DNA from 4 places in the Thalassotalea fusca genome. Region 1 is predicted to be linked to each of the others. Evidence: predicted binding sites of a transcription regulator. Region 1 holds the regulator's gene; each other region holds the start of a gene.

The links. Region 1 encodes FNR, which switches genes on or off when oxygen is low (the NO sensors DNR and NnrR bind a similar motif). Its sites were predicted from a motif close to TTGATCTAGATCAA; they were not measured.
Positions count from the first base shown of each region.
Region 2: hemN (oxygen-independent coproporphyrinogen III oxidase) is a predicted target of FNR. The motif match lies at 1,875-1,888, and genes of this name have one in related genera.
Region 3: ACSLUK_RS08725 (DUF4856 domain-containing protein) is a predicted target of FNR. The motif match lies at 2,148-2,161, and genes of this name have one in related genera.
Region 4: ACSLUK_RS00970 (universal stress protein) is a predicted target of FNR. The motif match lies at 1,782-1,795, and genes of this name have one in related genera.

Region 1 is NZ_JBQRUN010000018.1:51,987-56,197, forward strand. It holds gene ttcA (tRNA 2-thiocytidine(32) synthetase TtcA) at 1-629, opposite strand, end outside; gene uspE (universal stress protein UspE) at 750-1,682, opposite strand; gene ACSLUK_RS17060 (fumarate/nitrate reduction transcriptional regulator Fnr) at 1,866-2,585, opposite strand; gene ACSLUK_RS17065 (sulfite exporter TauE/SafE family protein) at 2,621-3,295, opposite strand; gene ccoS (cbb3-type cytochrome oxidase assembly protein CcoS) at 3,292-3,492, opposite strand; gene ACSLUK_RS17075 (heavy metal translocating P-type ATPase) at 3,489-4,211, opposite strand, start outside.
Region 2 is NZ_JBQRUN010000003.1:157,687-161,897, forward strand. It holds gene ACSLUK_RS05060 (M61 family metallopeptidase) at 1-914, shown strand, start outside; gene ACSLUK_RS05065 (VOC family protein) at 1,102-1,632, shown strand; gene hemN (oxygen-independent coproporphyrinogen III oxidase) at 1,945-3,315, shown strand; gene ACSLUK_RS05075 (DUF1285 domain-containing protein) at 3,423-3,968, opposite strand; tRNA gene ACSLUK_RS05080 (tRNA-His) at 4,105-4,180, shown strand.
Region 3 is NZ_JBQRUN010000005.1:233,259-237,469, forward strand. It holds gene ACSLUK_RS08720 (imelysin family protein) at 1-202, opposite strand, end outside; gene ACSLUK_RS08725 (DUF4856 domain-containing protein) at 290-2,023, opposite strand; gene tuf (elongation factor Tu) at 2,523-3,707, opposite strand; gene fusA (elongation factor G) at 3,767-4,211, opposite strand, start outside.
Region 4 is NZ_JBQRUN010000001.1:221,431-225,641, reverse strand. It holds gene ACSLUK_RS00975 (S8 family serine peptidase) at 1-749, shown strand, start outside; gene ACSLUK_RS00970 (universal stress protein) at 849-1,712, opposite strand; gene ACSLUK_RS00965 (hypothetical protein) at 1,835-3,055, opposite strand; gene ACSLUK_RS00960 (carbohydrate binding family 9 domain-containing protein) at 3,294-4,211, opposite strand, start outside.

The sequences.
Region 1 (4,211 bases):
TTAAGTTTTGCGTATTGCACTAATTCTGGTTCTTTGCAGAATGCCAATGGACGAATAACAATGTGTTCACCATTGTCAGACATGAGCTTCGCAGGCATGGCTTTCATTTTTCCGCCATAGAACATGTTTAACATGAGAGTTTCAATCATGTCGTCACGATGGTGGCCTAACGCTATTTTGGTTGCACCTAGCTCATTTGCGGCTTTGTATAAAATCGCACGACGAAGACGAGAGCATAAACTACAGGTTGTTTTTCCCTCAGGTACTTTCTCTTTTACAATAGCATAGGTGTCTTCTTCGACAATTTTATAGTCGACGCCAAGTTTGTTTAAGTATTCTGGTAGCACATGTTCAGGAAATCCAGGTTGCTTCTGGTCCAGGTTGACGGCTACTAAATCAAAATTTATGGGCGCTAATTCTTTTAAAATCATCAATATCGACAGTAATGCATAGCTGTCTTTACCACCCGATAGACATACCATGATTTTGTCACCATCTTCTATCATGTTGTACTGCGCTATCGCTTTGCCAACGTGACGACGGAGCCTTTTCTCTAATTTAGCCAACTGGACTTTTTCGGTCGGCGTTAATGGTAACTGTTCGGATGTAAGAGTTGATTGAGCGCTCATAGTAATACCTGAATTTATTTCGGCGCGTATTATACGTAACTCTCGTACTAAATGGTATTAAAAGTAAAAAGCTACTAAGGCAAACTGAAAGTGCTTAGTAGCTTGGATGGAAATAACTCGTTATTTTTTCGCCGCTGGTGAAATGTAATTATCAGGTTTTAATGCGAGCAAATCACAGTTAAGCCGATCGATGACGTGTTCTGCTGTATTGCCGATAAGTGCTGCAGATAGTCCAGTTCGACCAACAGTGCCGAGAATGACCAGTTCAGCGTCAAGCTTCTTGGCGACGTTTTCTATGACATCTTCAGGAAGGCCTTCTTCTACATGCGTATTGGCAACATCAAAATCAAATTGCTCAGCAAGTTCTTTCATCGCGGAAATATGGTGGTTTTTCATCGAATCGTTGTATTCATTCGCGTTAAATTCTGGAATTTCTATGGCAATATTGACAGGCGTGCCGGGATAAGAATTGACTAGATGACCATTTGCTTCGATTAGTTTTGCTAAGTTTTGTGTTTCTTCAACTATCTTATTATTTAACTGCTGATGTTCTTCTTCATCACTACCAACATTAACCGCAGCTACGATATTGCCATTCTTTGGCCATTGGTGATCTTTAACCAGTAGTACTGGGCAAGGACATTTACGCAATAAATGCCAATCGGTAGGCGTGAATATGACCGATTTCAACTTATCATGTTGGTGAGTACCTTTGATCAAAATATCGAAGCCATTATAAATGACTTGTTCAAGAATGGGTTCAAAAGGGCGATTATGCCAAACGACCGTGCTTTCTATATTGAGGCCGTCATGTGCAATCTCTTCTATTAACGACGATAACCAAAGTTGGCGATCATTAATAACAGACTTCATCATTGCATCACGTTCATCTGCCGATAACATCGTCGTCATTTCATAGGAAAAATCATAGATACACAGATATGCCGTAATTTTCGCATTAGTACATTTTGCGAGTTCTACTGCTCTTTTCAGTGCCTTTTGATCTTCAGTTGTCGGATCAATAACGACAAGAATATTCTGATATTTCTCCATGACCGTCTCCTAATGACAGCTAAATATGTATTATGGCAATTTGACTAAGCATTTAGTCAACTTGGTATAATTATAGTCATCATGCAAGAATTAATGTCAAGATCATTTGCGCTAGATCAACGATTAGCCAATAAGAAACAAGGTTTTAATAATGAAAGGTTATAGTGAGTGAGAATGTACCGCTTACATAGCGGCACACTCAGCAAGTTTTTCGTGATCGGTAATCGTAATGAGCTTGCCATCAACATTGATCAAGCCATTTTTATGAAAGCGGTTAAGTAATCGGCTGATGGTTTCAACCGTTAGACCAATATAATTACCTATATCTGAACGTGTCATAGATAAGCGAAACTCTGAGGCTGAAAACCCTCGCTCATGATAACGACGGCTAAGCGTAGCTAGAAATGTTGCTAGGCGTTGCTCTGCATTCTTTCTATTGAGCAAAGTGAGCATTTCCTGATCAGAGCGGATTTCATTGCTCATTAAGCGCATTATCTGTTTCTTAAGTTGCGGCATGGCATTTGATAATGAGTCTAATGTATCAAATGGAATTTCACACACCATAGATGTTTCAAGTGCTTTAGCAAAGCTCGGGTGTTTCGCGTTTGCAATAGCATCGAAACCTAGTAAATCACCAGCCAGATGAAATCCTGTAATCTGCTCTTCACCGTGCTCATCGACAGTATAAGTTTTAAAGGTGCCGGAACGAATAGCGTACAATGACCGCATTTGTTCACCATCTTGAAATATTTGTTCACCTTTATGAATCGGTTTTTTCCGATCAATTATTTGGTCAAGGCGGTTTAACTCGTCTTCATTAAGCGAGTAGGGGATACAAAGTTCACTAATACTACAACTTTGGCAATTAATATGTGATTGACCAGAACATGGATGCTTTTGCATAAGATCCCTTATTTGGCTTTAAAACCATGGGTTTTTTAATGAAATATACCCAAGGCAGTATTTAGCGTCATTATTCCATAAATGATGAGTATTGTCGCCATACATTGTCGAAAAATTTTGCTAGATAACAAGGACTTCAAATTAATGATGCCAAATGAAACAGTTAAAAGTGCAGGTATTGTTCCTAAGCCGAAAAAGCACATGATCAATGCACCATTAAATGCACTGCCACTGGCAATTGACCAGGTTAAGGTAGAATAGACCAAGCCGCAGGGTAACCAGCCCCATAAAGCGCCTAGGCCAAGTGATTTCTTAAACGAATCAACGGGGATTAGCTTTTGACTCATAGGCGACAAGTAACGCCACCAACGTTTACCTAAAGCTTCAACTTTAGTTAGGCCCATGTACCACTGGCCAATGTAAAACCCTAGCAATACTAAGAATATACCAGCAATAACTTGTAGCGTGATTATTGGCAAGCCGAGCTGTTTAACCGACAGTGAACCGGTTAATCCAGCAATCGCGCCAATAAAACTATAAGACGAGATTCTGCCCAAGTGATAGCCGAAGCTTAGTGTGAACGACTGTGCGCTATCGGGTGTTTTTTTAACTGAGCTGGTTAACATAGTTGAAATGCCACCACACATGCCAATGCAGTGACCTGAACCTACTAAACCAATAATAAATGCCGACAGCCAATCAATGCTCATTTTTTATCGACTTCTTCCTTGTTATTTTCAACACTGTTAATAGGCTTTTTATTGCTTTCGTCGTCTTCGAATAGAATACTAAGACCTTGCTTTTCAAGGTCATCAAATTGGTCAGATTTCACTGCCCAAAAAAACAAATAGATGCCGATAGCCGTGAGCAATACCGCGATTGGGATTAATATATAAATTATGCTCATTTCTTTAGTAACCTTAATGAGTTGGTAACAACTAAGATTGAACTTAATGACATGCCTATTACTGCCATGTACGGTGTAATATAACCGCTAACAGCAAGTGGCAATACAATGGCATTATAGCCAAATGCCCATAAGTAGTTTTGTACAATTATTTTTTTTGTACGTGTTGCTACGTTTCGTAAGGTATTAATAGCACTCAATTTATTGTTGAGCAAAATAACATCAGCACCACTTTTAGCGACGTCAGTACCACTGCCCATAGCAATCGAAACATGGGCGGCACCAAATACAGGTGTGTCGTTAACACCATCGCCTATCATCGCTACGGTATAATTATCTTGCTCTTTCTTGATAAGCGTCATTTTGTCTTGCGCTGTTTTGTCACTATAAATTGCGTCCATATTCAAGACTGATTGCACTTTTTCACAACCCTTAAAATGATCACCTGATACCATAAGTGTGCGAATATTTTCACGAGATAGCGCACCGATTAATGCAGGTGCGTCTTCGCGTACTTCGTCTGTTAAATACAACGCAGCGCAAACCCTATTGTTAATTACCAAAATACAGTTAGCATCCTGAAACGACTGCATATCATTTTCGGTCAACAACCAAGTTGGTTTACCAATCGCTACATTGTCACCACTGACGGTACCTGTAACCCCTTTTCCAGCTTCAACTTGAACATTGCTGGCCTTATATGCAAAATCACGGTGTTT
Region 2 (4,211 bases), on a different contig from region 1:
AGCCAAAAGAATTCGTGCCATACGACTTACAAAAAGAAAGCTACACCGAGCAACTATGGGCATATGAAGGCATAACCTCGTACTACGACGATTTTTCTTTATACCGCGCAGGTATCATTTCGTTCGACGACTATTTAAAAATACTGTCAAAAACAGCTACTCGTGTTTACCGAGGCAAAGGCGAGCTCAAACAAAGCGTTACTGAATCAAGCTTTTATGCTTGGACTAAGTTTTATCAACAAGGGCCTGATGCAGCGAATAATATTGTGAGCTACTACACCAAAGGCTCACTAATTGCGTTGTGGCTCGATTTAACTATTCGTCAGCGCTCTAATCAGCAATACAGCTTAGACACGCTAATGCGTGAATTGTGGATCCATTTTGGTCGCCCTAACATAGGTACAAGCACAGAAGATTTTATCAATATCACGAATGTTCTGTGTAATGCTGACTTAACAAAAGAAATTACATCGCTGCTTACGCTTCCTGAACGTGTTGATTTAGCGTCTTTGCTAGAAGACTTTGGTATTGAATTCAAACAACAAAAATTCAAATTACTCAACGCGCCAGAAACAAATGACGTTAGCGAATACCGACCTTACTTGGGATTGCAGTTTAAAGACCAACCTAACGGTTTGAAAATAACGCAAGTCTTTGAGGATTCACCTGCGGCTCAGGCTGGCATCGCTGTGAATGACATACTGGTCGCTATAGACAATCTCAAGATCACCGAGAAGTCGATTCAATCTCTGGCTGAGCACTTGCCTGCCAACAAAAAGGTTTCGTGCCACTTCTTTAGAGACGATCAACTTATTCAGAGTGAAGTTTACTTTACAGATTCACCTACAGCAGGTGTCGCTCTGGTGTGTAAAGATATTGCATTAGCTGAGAATTGGCAGCAGATTATAGGCTAGAAAAATAACGGCATTGCAGTGAATTCGTTATCAATATGCTCTCTTGTACTGGTTTCAATTTGCACTGTAAAGCAAAAGCGTAGTGATTTGCTGACGCTTTTGTCAGAACCTTTTTATAATGAAAATTAGAGCGATGACTTACTTTATGTAAGAATTTGAGCTAATTATTTTTGAGAAGCACATTATTATGATCAATATTGAAAAAATACATCACGTTGCCTACCGTTGTCTTGACGCAAAAGAAACGGTTGAATGGTATAAAGACAAGTTAAATATGGATCTTGTTTTGGCAATCGCTGAAAACGAAGTGCCTTCAACGAAAGCACCAGACCCTTACATGCATATCTTTTTAGACGCTGGCATGGGTAATGTGCTTGCGTTCTTTGAGTTGCCTAACTCACCAACTATGGGCCGTGACGAAAACACGCCAGCGTGGGTACAACACATGGCACTACAGGTGAAAGATTTAGACGCACTTATTGAAGCGAAAGAATCTTTAGTGAGTAAAGGTGTTGACGTACTTGGCCCTGTGAATCACGGTGTATTTAAGTCTATCTATTTCTTCGATCCAAATGGTCACCGCTTAGAACTTGCTGCCAACACTGGTACGCCTGAGCAATACAAGCAATTGAATGAAGTGGCTCACGACATGATCAATGAATGGGCGGTAACTAAACGCGCGCCTAAGCATGCGGCTTGGTTACACGAACAAGACTAGTTCATTCGTGAACTTATAATTCGCCCGTGATTAATGATGCGTGGCGAAATTAAAAGGTAGCCAATTTTGAGCTACCTTTTTTGTGTAATTTACCTAGTACGTTTGTCATGTCTTAAAGCCATTCGATTTGTTCGTGCCTCACACTCAGCCCCTTCGTCAGGCTCAGGACATTCGGACAAAGCTACACGTTCATGCTGAGCGCGAAGCAGTCGAAGTGTGAGCGCTAAAAAATTCACCATTTATTGCGCTCGATCAATAAAGCCAAACTGCAATTCCGTTACGCTAACGCGCAAATAGTTAGCGAGGCAGCACATGGCAACAACGCCCTTTTTCGATCCTACATTACTGAGCAAATATAATACCAGCGGACCACGATATACGTCTTATCCAACCGCGCTGGAGTTTAATAGCGCCTTTACTCAGGACGAGTTCGTTCGTGCCGTCAAACAATCAAACAATAAAGCATTATCGCTATATATTCACATTCCATTTTGTCACAGCCTTTGCTATTACTGTGGTTGCAATAAAGTCGTTACGCGTCATCGCGACAAAACCGATATTTATCTGGATTATTTAATCAAAGAAATCACTGCCCGCGCACCATTGTTTAGTGACCATCAGGTAACTCAGATTCATTTGGGCGGTGGCACGCCAAGCTTTTTAACCAATGAACAACTTACGAGACTAATTAACAGCATTACTGAGTCATTTAACCTTGCACCTGAATTAGAGCAAAGCATTGAAATTGATCCAAGAGAAATTGAGTTATCGCTAGCGGATCATCTATGGTCACTTGGGTTTAATCGACTAAGTATTGGCGTGCAAGATATTGATGAAAAAGTACAGCAAGCCATTAATCGTGTGCAATCAACAGAATTTATTGCTGACTTTATTGCGCACGCTAAGCAAGTTGGCTTTCGCTCAGTCAACATAGATTTAATCTACGGTTTGCCACATCAAACTACTGACACCTTTGCCCGCACGCTTGCTAAAGCCAAAGAAATGGATGTCGATAGAATATCGTTGTTCAGTTATGCCCATTTGCCCAATCGCTTTGCCGCCCAACGTAAACTTAGAGATGAATGGCTGCCGAGCGCCCCTGAAAAATTTGCATTAATGAAGCAAGCCATTGAAAAGATGTGTGAATATGGTTACGAACTCATTGGGATGGATCATTTTGCCAAGCCGAGTGATGAGTTAGCCAAAGCGCAAGCCGATGGCACATTACATCGTAACTTTCAGGGCTACACCACTCAAGGTAATGCCGACTTACTCGGTTTGGGCGTTTCTTCTATCAGTGCCATTGGTAACAGTTACAGCCAAAACCAGAAAGACTTAAAAGCGTATTATCAGGCTATCGACTCCGATACACATGCGATAGACAAAGGGTTAACGCTCTCACAAGATGATGTGATTCGTGGTGCAGTTATTCGTTCGTTGATGTGCAACTACTATATCAGCAAGCATCAAATCAATAACCAATTCAACATCGATTTTGACCGCTATTTTGTTGACGATTTGCCAATGCTCGACACCTTTATTGCTGACGGCTTAGTTGAAAGTGATGAAGATGATATTTATGTGTCGCCCAAAGCTCGATTACTTATACGCAATATCTGTATGAGCTTTGACATTTACATGAAACAACATATCAACCAACAACGTTTTTCACGTGTAATTTAGCCATTTCCTAGCCCGCAGCAAGTTAGCATAATTATGAGTGTTTGAGTCACACGCGTAGTTGTGCCACTTGCTGTATTTTTTGCCCACGCAGAACTTAGCTATAAAGACTACTCCAAAGCCCCTAAGTTAAACATCTGCCCAGCACTTTCAAAGGCCAGAATATTACCCTGCTCAGTCGCCCTCTCTTCCGCCAGCTCCACCCATTGATAGTACACATTGCGGTGCACTTTAGCCGTGATGTTTCTACGCACAATGACATATAAACTGCCATCAGCTGAAATAGTTAATGGATGTGCTGCGTCCAGCGCGAATATGTCGTCAAGGTTAGTTTTTACCTGCATCGTTGAACACTTGTCATCAAGCCATTGCCATTCAGTAAGGATAAGCGGCGCGTCTTCAACCGTTATACCAATTTTTTCCACAGGCGTAACAAGATAGTAATTGTCGTCTTCTTTCTTTAATACCGATGCTAATAACTTGACTAATCGATGGCGCTTAAACGGTGTGCCCATGTAGTACCATTGACCATCCGCTTTAATAGTTAAGTCCATATCACCACAAAAAGGTGGATTCCATTTTTCTACAGGTGGCATTGCCTGCTGTTGAATATCGGCAAAATCATTCAGTTGTTTAGTCAGTTTTTCTAAGGTCATTGCGCATCCATATTGGCACTGTATTATACTAATTTTACCTGATATCGAAAAAAGTCAAAATTATCCTTGTCAAATAGCGGTTGATTACTATAGAATTCGCGCACTTCATTAAACGCTCTTGTTTAATGTTTCTGTGGTGGCATTAGCTCAGTTGGTAGAGCCCTGGATTGTGATTCCAGTTGTCGTGGGTTCAAGTCCCATATGCCACCCCACTCTTCCCAAGATTCACAATTTTTTATTTAC
Region 3 (4,211 bases), on a different contig from region 1:
GTTCCGCAAATTGCGTAAAAACAGGCGTAATAATATTATCGGTTAGATTTTCCACCAATGCTTGCTGATTAAAGTCAGTATTAGTGTTTTTATCAGGATTAAAGTCCGGTCCTTCGCTACTCGAATTATTCTCGAAGCAACCACTCAATGTGAGTATCCCTGCTACCACGAGTGTAGAAATTTTTGTTTTAGAATGTAACACGTTGACAACCTTTAAATACAAAGAAAGCTTGGACTCTAACGAGTCCAAGCTTTAACGAGTGTTTTACACGTATAATCTACTGGAATATTACCAGTTTTCAACATTTTCCGCATCGAATGATAATGCACTTTGAATGATATCACGCGCTTTAAGCAAGTCAGCTTGATATGCATCAACTTCTGCTTCAACTAACACTGGTTTGTTACCAAACAATGTTTGAATCTCTTCGAATTGAGCATCAGAAATTTTAGAGTAAGGGTTAAACTGTAAACCTAATGCGAAACCTTTCATTTCAGACCAATGTTTGGCTAAGTCAGTATATTCGAAATCTTCTGTGCCTAATTTTTCTAGATCTGCGTGCGTATCGTTGATGTAGTGAACAACAGTGGCTGCGATAGCTCGCTCCCAACCATCAACGGCAATATCACGTTGTGCAATTAGCGCGTTCATTTGATCTTCAGTTAACGCATTACCCGCATTGTCATTAATGATTTGACGACCCGCTAGGAATGCTTCCATAATTGTCTTTGTGTAATCAGTAGGGTTTGTGTTGCCAGCAGTACCGCGGTCACGCTTAGCAGCATTCGCTGCATTACCAAGAATCACTTCAGATTTAAGATCAAACTCACCGTCACCATCGCTGTCATGCTTACTATTCCATGCTAAACGACCGTTACTTTCATCGTCACTGACCTTACCCGAGATTTCATTGTCGTTGTAAGCTAAATAATCGCGTGCAGCACCAAAATAGCCAAAACCTTCATCGAACTGGTGCTCTAACTTAGAGTATGGGTTAGTGCCATCCTGACCAGTATTGTCAGTAGTCAAACCTTTACCTTCAGTCTCTTCACCAAGGTAGTCACCTGTTGCTTGAGAATAAGTAATAGCCATAAGCAAGAATTTTTGAATGAGTTGCTTAAGATCAGTTCCGTCTGAATTGATGTACACTTTAGTAATGTCTTCACCTGTTGCCGCAGTGCGGACAACACCATTCAAATGCTGTTCAGCATTATCAGCCAATTGCCCAAAAAACACATCGATCAATCCTTCTGGCGTCACTGATCCTTTTGCGCCCCAACCAGCAAATTCAGTCAACCAATCTTTCTCTTGGCCACCTGCGTCATTACCAGCGATCTTACCGACCAAGTTTTTGTGGCTACCTGAGATTTCAGCAATAAAGCCCTGCTTTGCATCAATAAAGGTAATAGGGAAGTTATCGTATTGCTCTTCAGTAGTGCGAAAATACTTGTTTAAACGATCGATAACGGCTTGGCGTGTAGTTAATTCACCGCTGTCTAAATCTGCTTGCAGCTGGTTACCAATGTAGTGATTTAGTTCTGCGATAAGTGCATGACGTGCTGTTTGACCGCCGTACGAAACCGATGAAGCGTCATCAGTAAACTTACTAGCAAACTTATAGGTATCAAGTAAGTCATTCACATCGATTGTTAGTGTCTTCTTGAAAGACGCAGATGCGCTATCTGTAACCGTTACTTCAAGCTCAACAGATTCAACTGATTCAAAATCTAATGATACACCTTCTGCTAAAGAAAGTTCTACGCCACTAACAGCAAAACGATCATCGCTTACAGTATAAGTATGCGTATCGCCAGCATTGCTATCAGTTGCTGATAATGTACCAATTACCGCAGCAACCGCATTTTCATCAACAGTAGTGTTAGATAGTGCGATATCTGTAGGTGCTGAGTTTGCAGGAGGTTGTGGCGTTGGAGTGTCATCACTTGAAGAACCACCACATGCAGTTAAAGATAAAACTGCAGCAACAATAGAAGCATTGATTAGACTTTGTTTAAATTTCATTTCGTCACCGATGTGTAAAAATTTGTTAGTATTTTTAAATTGGCGCTATTCTATACATAAATTTAATGTAATGCAAATGAGAATGAATATCATCCAGATTTTGTTTGCGTTTGTTATACACTTTTTGACTAAGATCAAAGCAGCCTTAATTATCAGCTGAAATATTTGAATGGGTTAGGTAGTTGCGTGAAATGTTCCGGACAAGTCAACGGCCTCGGGATTGGCTTAATTTATTGTCCTTCGATACGTCGTCCCTCCTACTCAGGGCGAATGATAACAACGATTTTCATTCACGCACAAAAAAGGCCGCTTGCGCGACCTTTTTCTGGTTTAGATGGCTCTAAATATCGAGATTAGTCGATGACTTCTTTTGGGTATAGCAAACAACACTAGTACCTCTCATTTACCATAAGGGCACCCTATCAACCTCTTCTCGTAGAGACAAAAAAGGCCGCTTGCGCGACCTTTTTCTGGTTTAGATGTAATCTAAATATCGAGATTAGTCGATGATCTTAGAAACAACACCTGCACCTACTGTACGACCACCTTCACGGATTGCGAAGCGTAAACCTTCGTCCATCGCAATTGGGTTGATTAGCTCAACAACAAACTTCAAGTTGTCGCCTGGCATTACCATTTCTACACCTTCTGGAAGCTCTACAGCACCAGTGATGTCAGTTGTACGGAAGTAAAACTGTGGACGGTAGCCTTTGAAGAATGGCGTGTGACGACCACCTTCATCTTTAGTCAATACGTAAACTTCTGACTCAAACTTAGTGTGTGGGTTGATTGAACCTGGCTTAGCAAGTACTTGACCACGTTGTACTTCATCACGCTTAGTACCACGAAGAAGAACACCACAGTTCTCACCCGCACGACCTTCGTCAAGAAGCTTACGGAACATCTCTACACCTGTACAAGTTGTAGTAGTTGTGTCTTTGATACCTACGATTTCTACGTCGTCACCTACGCGAACGATACCACGCTCAACACGACCTGTTACAACCGTACCACGACCTTGGATTGAGAATACATCTTCGATTGGTAAGATGAAGTCACCATCGATTGCACGCTCTGGCTCTGGAATGTAAGTATCTAAGTGCTCAGCTAGCTCTAATACTTTCTCTTCCCATTGTGCTTCGCCGTTCAATGCACCTAGTGCTGAACCTTGAACTACTGGTAAGTCATCACCTGGGAAATCGTATTCTGAAAGAAGTTCACGAACTTCCATCTCTACCAATTCTAATAACTCTTCGTCGTCTACCATGTCACATTTGTTCATGAATACGATGATGAATGGTACACCAACCTGACGAGAAAGAAGGATGTGCTCACGAGTTTGCGGCATAGGACCGTCAGTCGCAGCTACTACTAAGATAGCGCCGTCCATTTGAGCAGCACCAGTGATCATGTTTTTAACATAATCGGCGTGACCTGGACAGTCTACGTGTGCGTAGTGACGAGTTGCTGTGTCATACTCGATGTGAGAAGTATTGATTGTAATACCACGCTCACGCTCTTCTGGTGCGTTATCGATTTGTGCGAAATCGCGAACTTCACCACCGTGAGTTTTTGTTAACACTGCAGAGATAGCAGCTGTTAAAGTTGTTTTACCGTGGTCAACGTGTCCGATAGTACCAACGTTAACGTGCGGTTTCGAACGTTCAAATTTTTCTTTAGCCATTTTACATGTACCTTAAAGTTTAATTTAAAAGCCCAGCCTAAGACTGAGCCAGGCTTTCATTAAGCCTTACGAGATTCTAATATTGCGCCGGCAACTGCCTTTGGAGTTTCGCTATATTGCTTGAACTCCATCGAATAAGAAGCACGACCTTGGGTTGCACTACGTAAATCCGTAGCATAACCGAACATTTCAGCCAGTGGAACAGTTGCGTTCACTAACTTCATTCCTGCTGGACCTTCATCCATACCATCGATCATACCGCGACGGCGATTTAAGTCTCCCACTACATCACCCATATTTTCTTCAGGGGTTGTAACTTCAACTTTCATCATCGGCTCGAGTAGCACTGGTGATGCTTCCATTGCGCCTTTTTTAAAGCCCATTGAAGCAGCCACTTTAAATGCCATCTCATTTGAGTCTACGTCATGATAAGAGCCATCATATAACGTTACTTTAACGTCAAGCATTGGATAACCGGCTAATACACCACCATCCATTTGCTCT
Region 4 (4,211 bases), on a different contig from region 1:
CAGTAACCAGTCATTCATGGACATTTGGTGATGGTAGTACTTCATCAGCTAATAACCCAACTCATACTTATTCAACCGCAGGCAGCTATCAAGTAAAACTCACAGTTAGTGACCAGGAAGGCTTAACGGATTCTATTACCAAGCAGATTGATGTTAGCGACACTAACAATGGTAATTGTGCTTCGCCATGGTCAAGTAGCGCAAGTTACGCAATTGGTGACAAGGTGACATATAACGGCTATGAATATGAATCTATCTGGTGGTCAACGGGCGCTCAGCCGGATATTTATAGCAATGTCTGGGAACGACTTGATCAATGTGATGGTTCCGGAGAAAACGATGCCCCGGTAGCAAGCTTTAGCTTCACGGCTAACAATCTTAGCGTCGCGTTTTCGAATACATCGACTGATGATAAAGCGGTGACAAGCTCAGCATGGAATTTTGGTGATGGCACTACCTCATCACAACAATCACCTAGTCATACATACAATAGTGCTGGCACCTACACAGTGAGTCTCACGGTTTATGATGTAGAAGGGCTTAGCCATACTTCCTATCAATATGTCACAGTGACAACTGGTGACAATACTGGATGCGGCGGACTAGATGCATGGTCTGCATCTAAGTCTTATTCATTAGGTGATAAAGTGTCACACAATGGGAATAAATATGATGCAATTTGGTGGTCTACGGGAGCAGACCCTGAAGTATTCAGCAACGTTTGGAGAAAAACAGGTAGCTGCCAATAATTAACGGCGTACTATTTAAAAAGAGCCTCAATTGAGGCTCTTTATCTATTTCAACTCAGCAAAATCACACATGCGTGGCTAACTAATAATAATAAACGGTTATGGCTTTAATGCTAAGACATCAGTTTTAAGTAACATCATGATTTTTTCAGCGGTGTTACCGATAAACTTGCCGCTTAAACCTGTGCGGCCAACCGTGCCAATGACAACTAAACCAGCGTTGGCTTCTGCTGCCATACTAGGGATCACCTTAGCTGGATCTCCCGCATGAATGGAAAAATTTTTCTTAGGTATGTCGAACTCTTGACTCAAGGATTCAATCGCTGCCTTGGTGTCGCGAATTGCATTTTCTTCCACCTCATCAGCATATTGTAACCCTAAGTCTCGAAGCAGTGGAGAAACTGGCGGCGCGTAACATACGTGTAAATCAACAGAGTAACTTTGTGCCAACTGCTTGGCATGTGTCAAAATTTTCTTATTCAAGGCTTGTTTATCTTCAAGCTTAGTGCCCAAATCAATCGCAGCAAACACATTAGGCGATTTACGCCACTTGGTTTCAGCGACGATCAACACAGGTGCGGTACATTCACGTATCAACAACCAGTCTGTTGGTGTATAAAAAGTACTTTCAGTGCGATGCCCAGTTTTAAGTACCATCGAAGGTTTGTGCTCTTGTGTGTAATCGATAATCCATTGATGTATTTTTTTCAGCCAAACCACTTCATAGGTGTACTCAACTTGTCCAGAAATTGTATGCGCCAACTCCTGTTCAAGCTGTGTTGATAATCGGTCAATGATGGTATTGCGAATTTCGTCGTGATCGTTAGATACGTCCCTAAGATCTTCATAAACAAACTGGACAACATGTATCTGTGCCTGGTACGTATCTGCCAATATCAACGCCTGCTTCAATGCGACCGAAGATTCACCGACCTTATCTGCCACTACTAACAATTTGTTCATTTCATCAACCTTTGTCTTTTCCAATTTGCCATTTAATCCATATTTTACCGCTAATCTGGTCCACACATATTGACGCAAATCATGAATTCGTCATGATAAATGCTCAGCAATGCAAAAACTTATTACACTGAATGTTCAAAGTAAATGCGATAAGTCGATGACCAAATTGGGTGGTTTACCTCTAGTGCGTAGCAAATAAAATCGTCTTTATTTAGATTTGAAAATCTGAATAAATAGTCTGTCATTTTACCTACTTCAACATCTGCAATAACTTCTGCTAACGGCGAGCCAGCGTTAACAATTTTTAGTTCAGGAAACTCAGGCAAGCGCTCTGTCCACATGTCATCGGCACGCAAACTCCCTTCTTCCACTTTTTGATTACCCGAATAACAACCAACATTTACGCTGCTTCTCATATCAATTTTCTTTTCCAGAAACACAAACATGATGAGCTTTTTCGTTGGGTTCTTAATGGAAATACTGGTCGAGCTACAGCGACTTTCATGTACCAATGGGTTAGCCAATTCGTCAGGGTTACTGAACAAAAAGGTTGCGTCAAAGTTCAGTTTGTTTTCAATATCATTAAAAACAATCCCTGAATTACTTGCTGAGTAACTCGAATAAGCTTCAAGTAACCCCTTCGTTGAATATTCATCCACAACACCTATCTGAAAGCGGCTGGTGTCGATTAACGAGTCTTCGGTTATTTTTTCCGGCACTGAAAAATTTTCAGGATGCGGATGCGTATAAAACTGTACAAAAGGAGGTGATGCTTTTGAGCGCATAATATTTTGCTTAGAAATCATCGCAACTTCTTGCAAATATTGCGGGTCGTGGCTGCTTTCTTTCAAAATGTAGCAACTAAACAAGGTATCAATCGATGAGCCGATAAGTTGTTTGGACGCCAAATAGTGCTGTTCACGCTTTTCATCCGCTGACAACATGTTTTTGTCGAGATGTGAGCTGGTAACATTACTACCGAGTAACCGTTTCAGTTCGGCATGACTACGGGCATATTTACGAATCTGAGAATCAAAAACGGCGACCGCCTTTTTTGCCTCTAAAATTTGTGGCTTGTGCAGTCCTTGCTTTTCTACTTGTACTAAGAAATCTTGTAGGCCAGCAATCCCCGGCAAATAACATAGTACTTGCTTACCATCCTTACTGCGATTGATACCGTTTAGGATACGTTGACAATTAGAGCGGTTAAAGTCTAGCCATTTTGACATGCCAGTAATTGATTGTGCCGACTGTGGAAATTCTCTCACAATATGACGCAATACGCTCTTCAAATTCTCACCTGTACGGTTAAGTGCGATTAAGTCTTCTTTTTCTAACAACATAATTTATTTTAATTTTTGAGTGGCAGGTCATCTGCAACAATGAAGACATCATAGCGCTTAGTTTCGATACAGTAAAATGATTAAAGTGAAGATATTCACTTTAGCGCGTGTAGAACGATGAGGTATAAAATTTATTCAAGCTGAGCGTACTTTGAAAGCAGCTCTCGATTTATCGTTTAGTAGTACTAAGTATAATCGAGGAACTGTAATCAAAGTACGCTCAAATCACAGATTGGTATTATAGCTGCCATGCATAGCTGAATTTAGTGAAAATAGTACGTTGATTACGCTCTAATGAATCTAGGTTATCGTCCTGAAAACCACCGTCTGAGTATCCAATAAAAAACAGGGTTTGCGGGTTAATTTTGTAGGAATAAATTAACTGTGTTGAAAAATAGCGACTCGTTTCGTCAGGGCGATCGGCAATATCATCATAGCTGTACAAATCAGCATTACGATCAATATCAGTATATTGCACCACTAACTTTAAAATACTGCGCATATCAAACTGATAACCTAAACGAAAGTCTACTTGATTTGCCGTAAACAACGTTCCGTCATCTACATCCAATGTATTAAAGTTATAGTTGAGTTCCATGCTAACATGCTCATTCACGTCCCAATCAACAAAGCCTTCCCAATAGATTTTGTCACCGAGTTGCGTATTAGCGAAATCGATCTGTTTACCAAAATTAATAAAACTACCTACTTCGACACCAGAAACTGGAACGAATTTGGCAAACATCATAAATTGCGTTTCATCAAAATATTGATCATCAAATAAACGTTCACGATGGACGATACCAAAATTAGTGAAGAATTGCTTTTGTCCTTGCAAATTACCGTGGATTTCAATTTCTTGCTCTAGCTTATTGCCATCTTGATCATGCGTTTGATCCCAATCGCCAAAAACACCCCAGCGCGTGAAAGTATCATCACTTTCGCCATACCATGTATGTCGCCCGCCGAATACCACCTTCTCATAATTAACACGAGACTGAAAACCTAAATCTGCGCGAAAATCTTTTCCAACATTGGTGTAGCCAGCACGTAAGTTATAGTCTCTGGTACTATGTGAGTAATTAACAGAGTAGGCATGATCATCTTGCTCATGTGCCACTTCAAAATCTTCAACAACGCTATCAGGGTTTTTAGT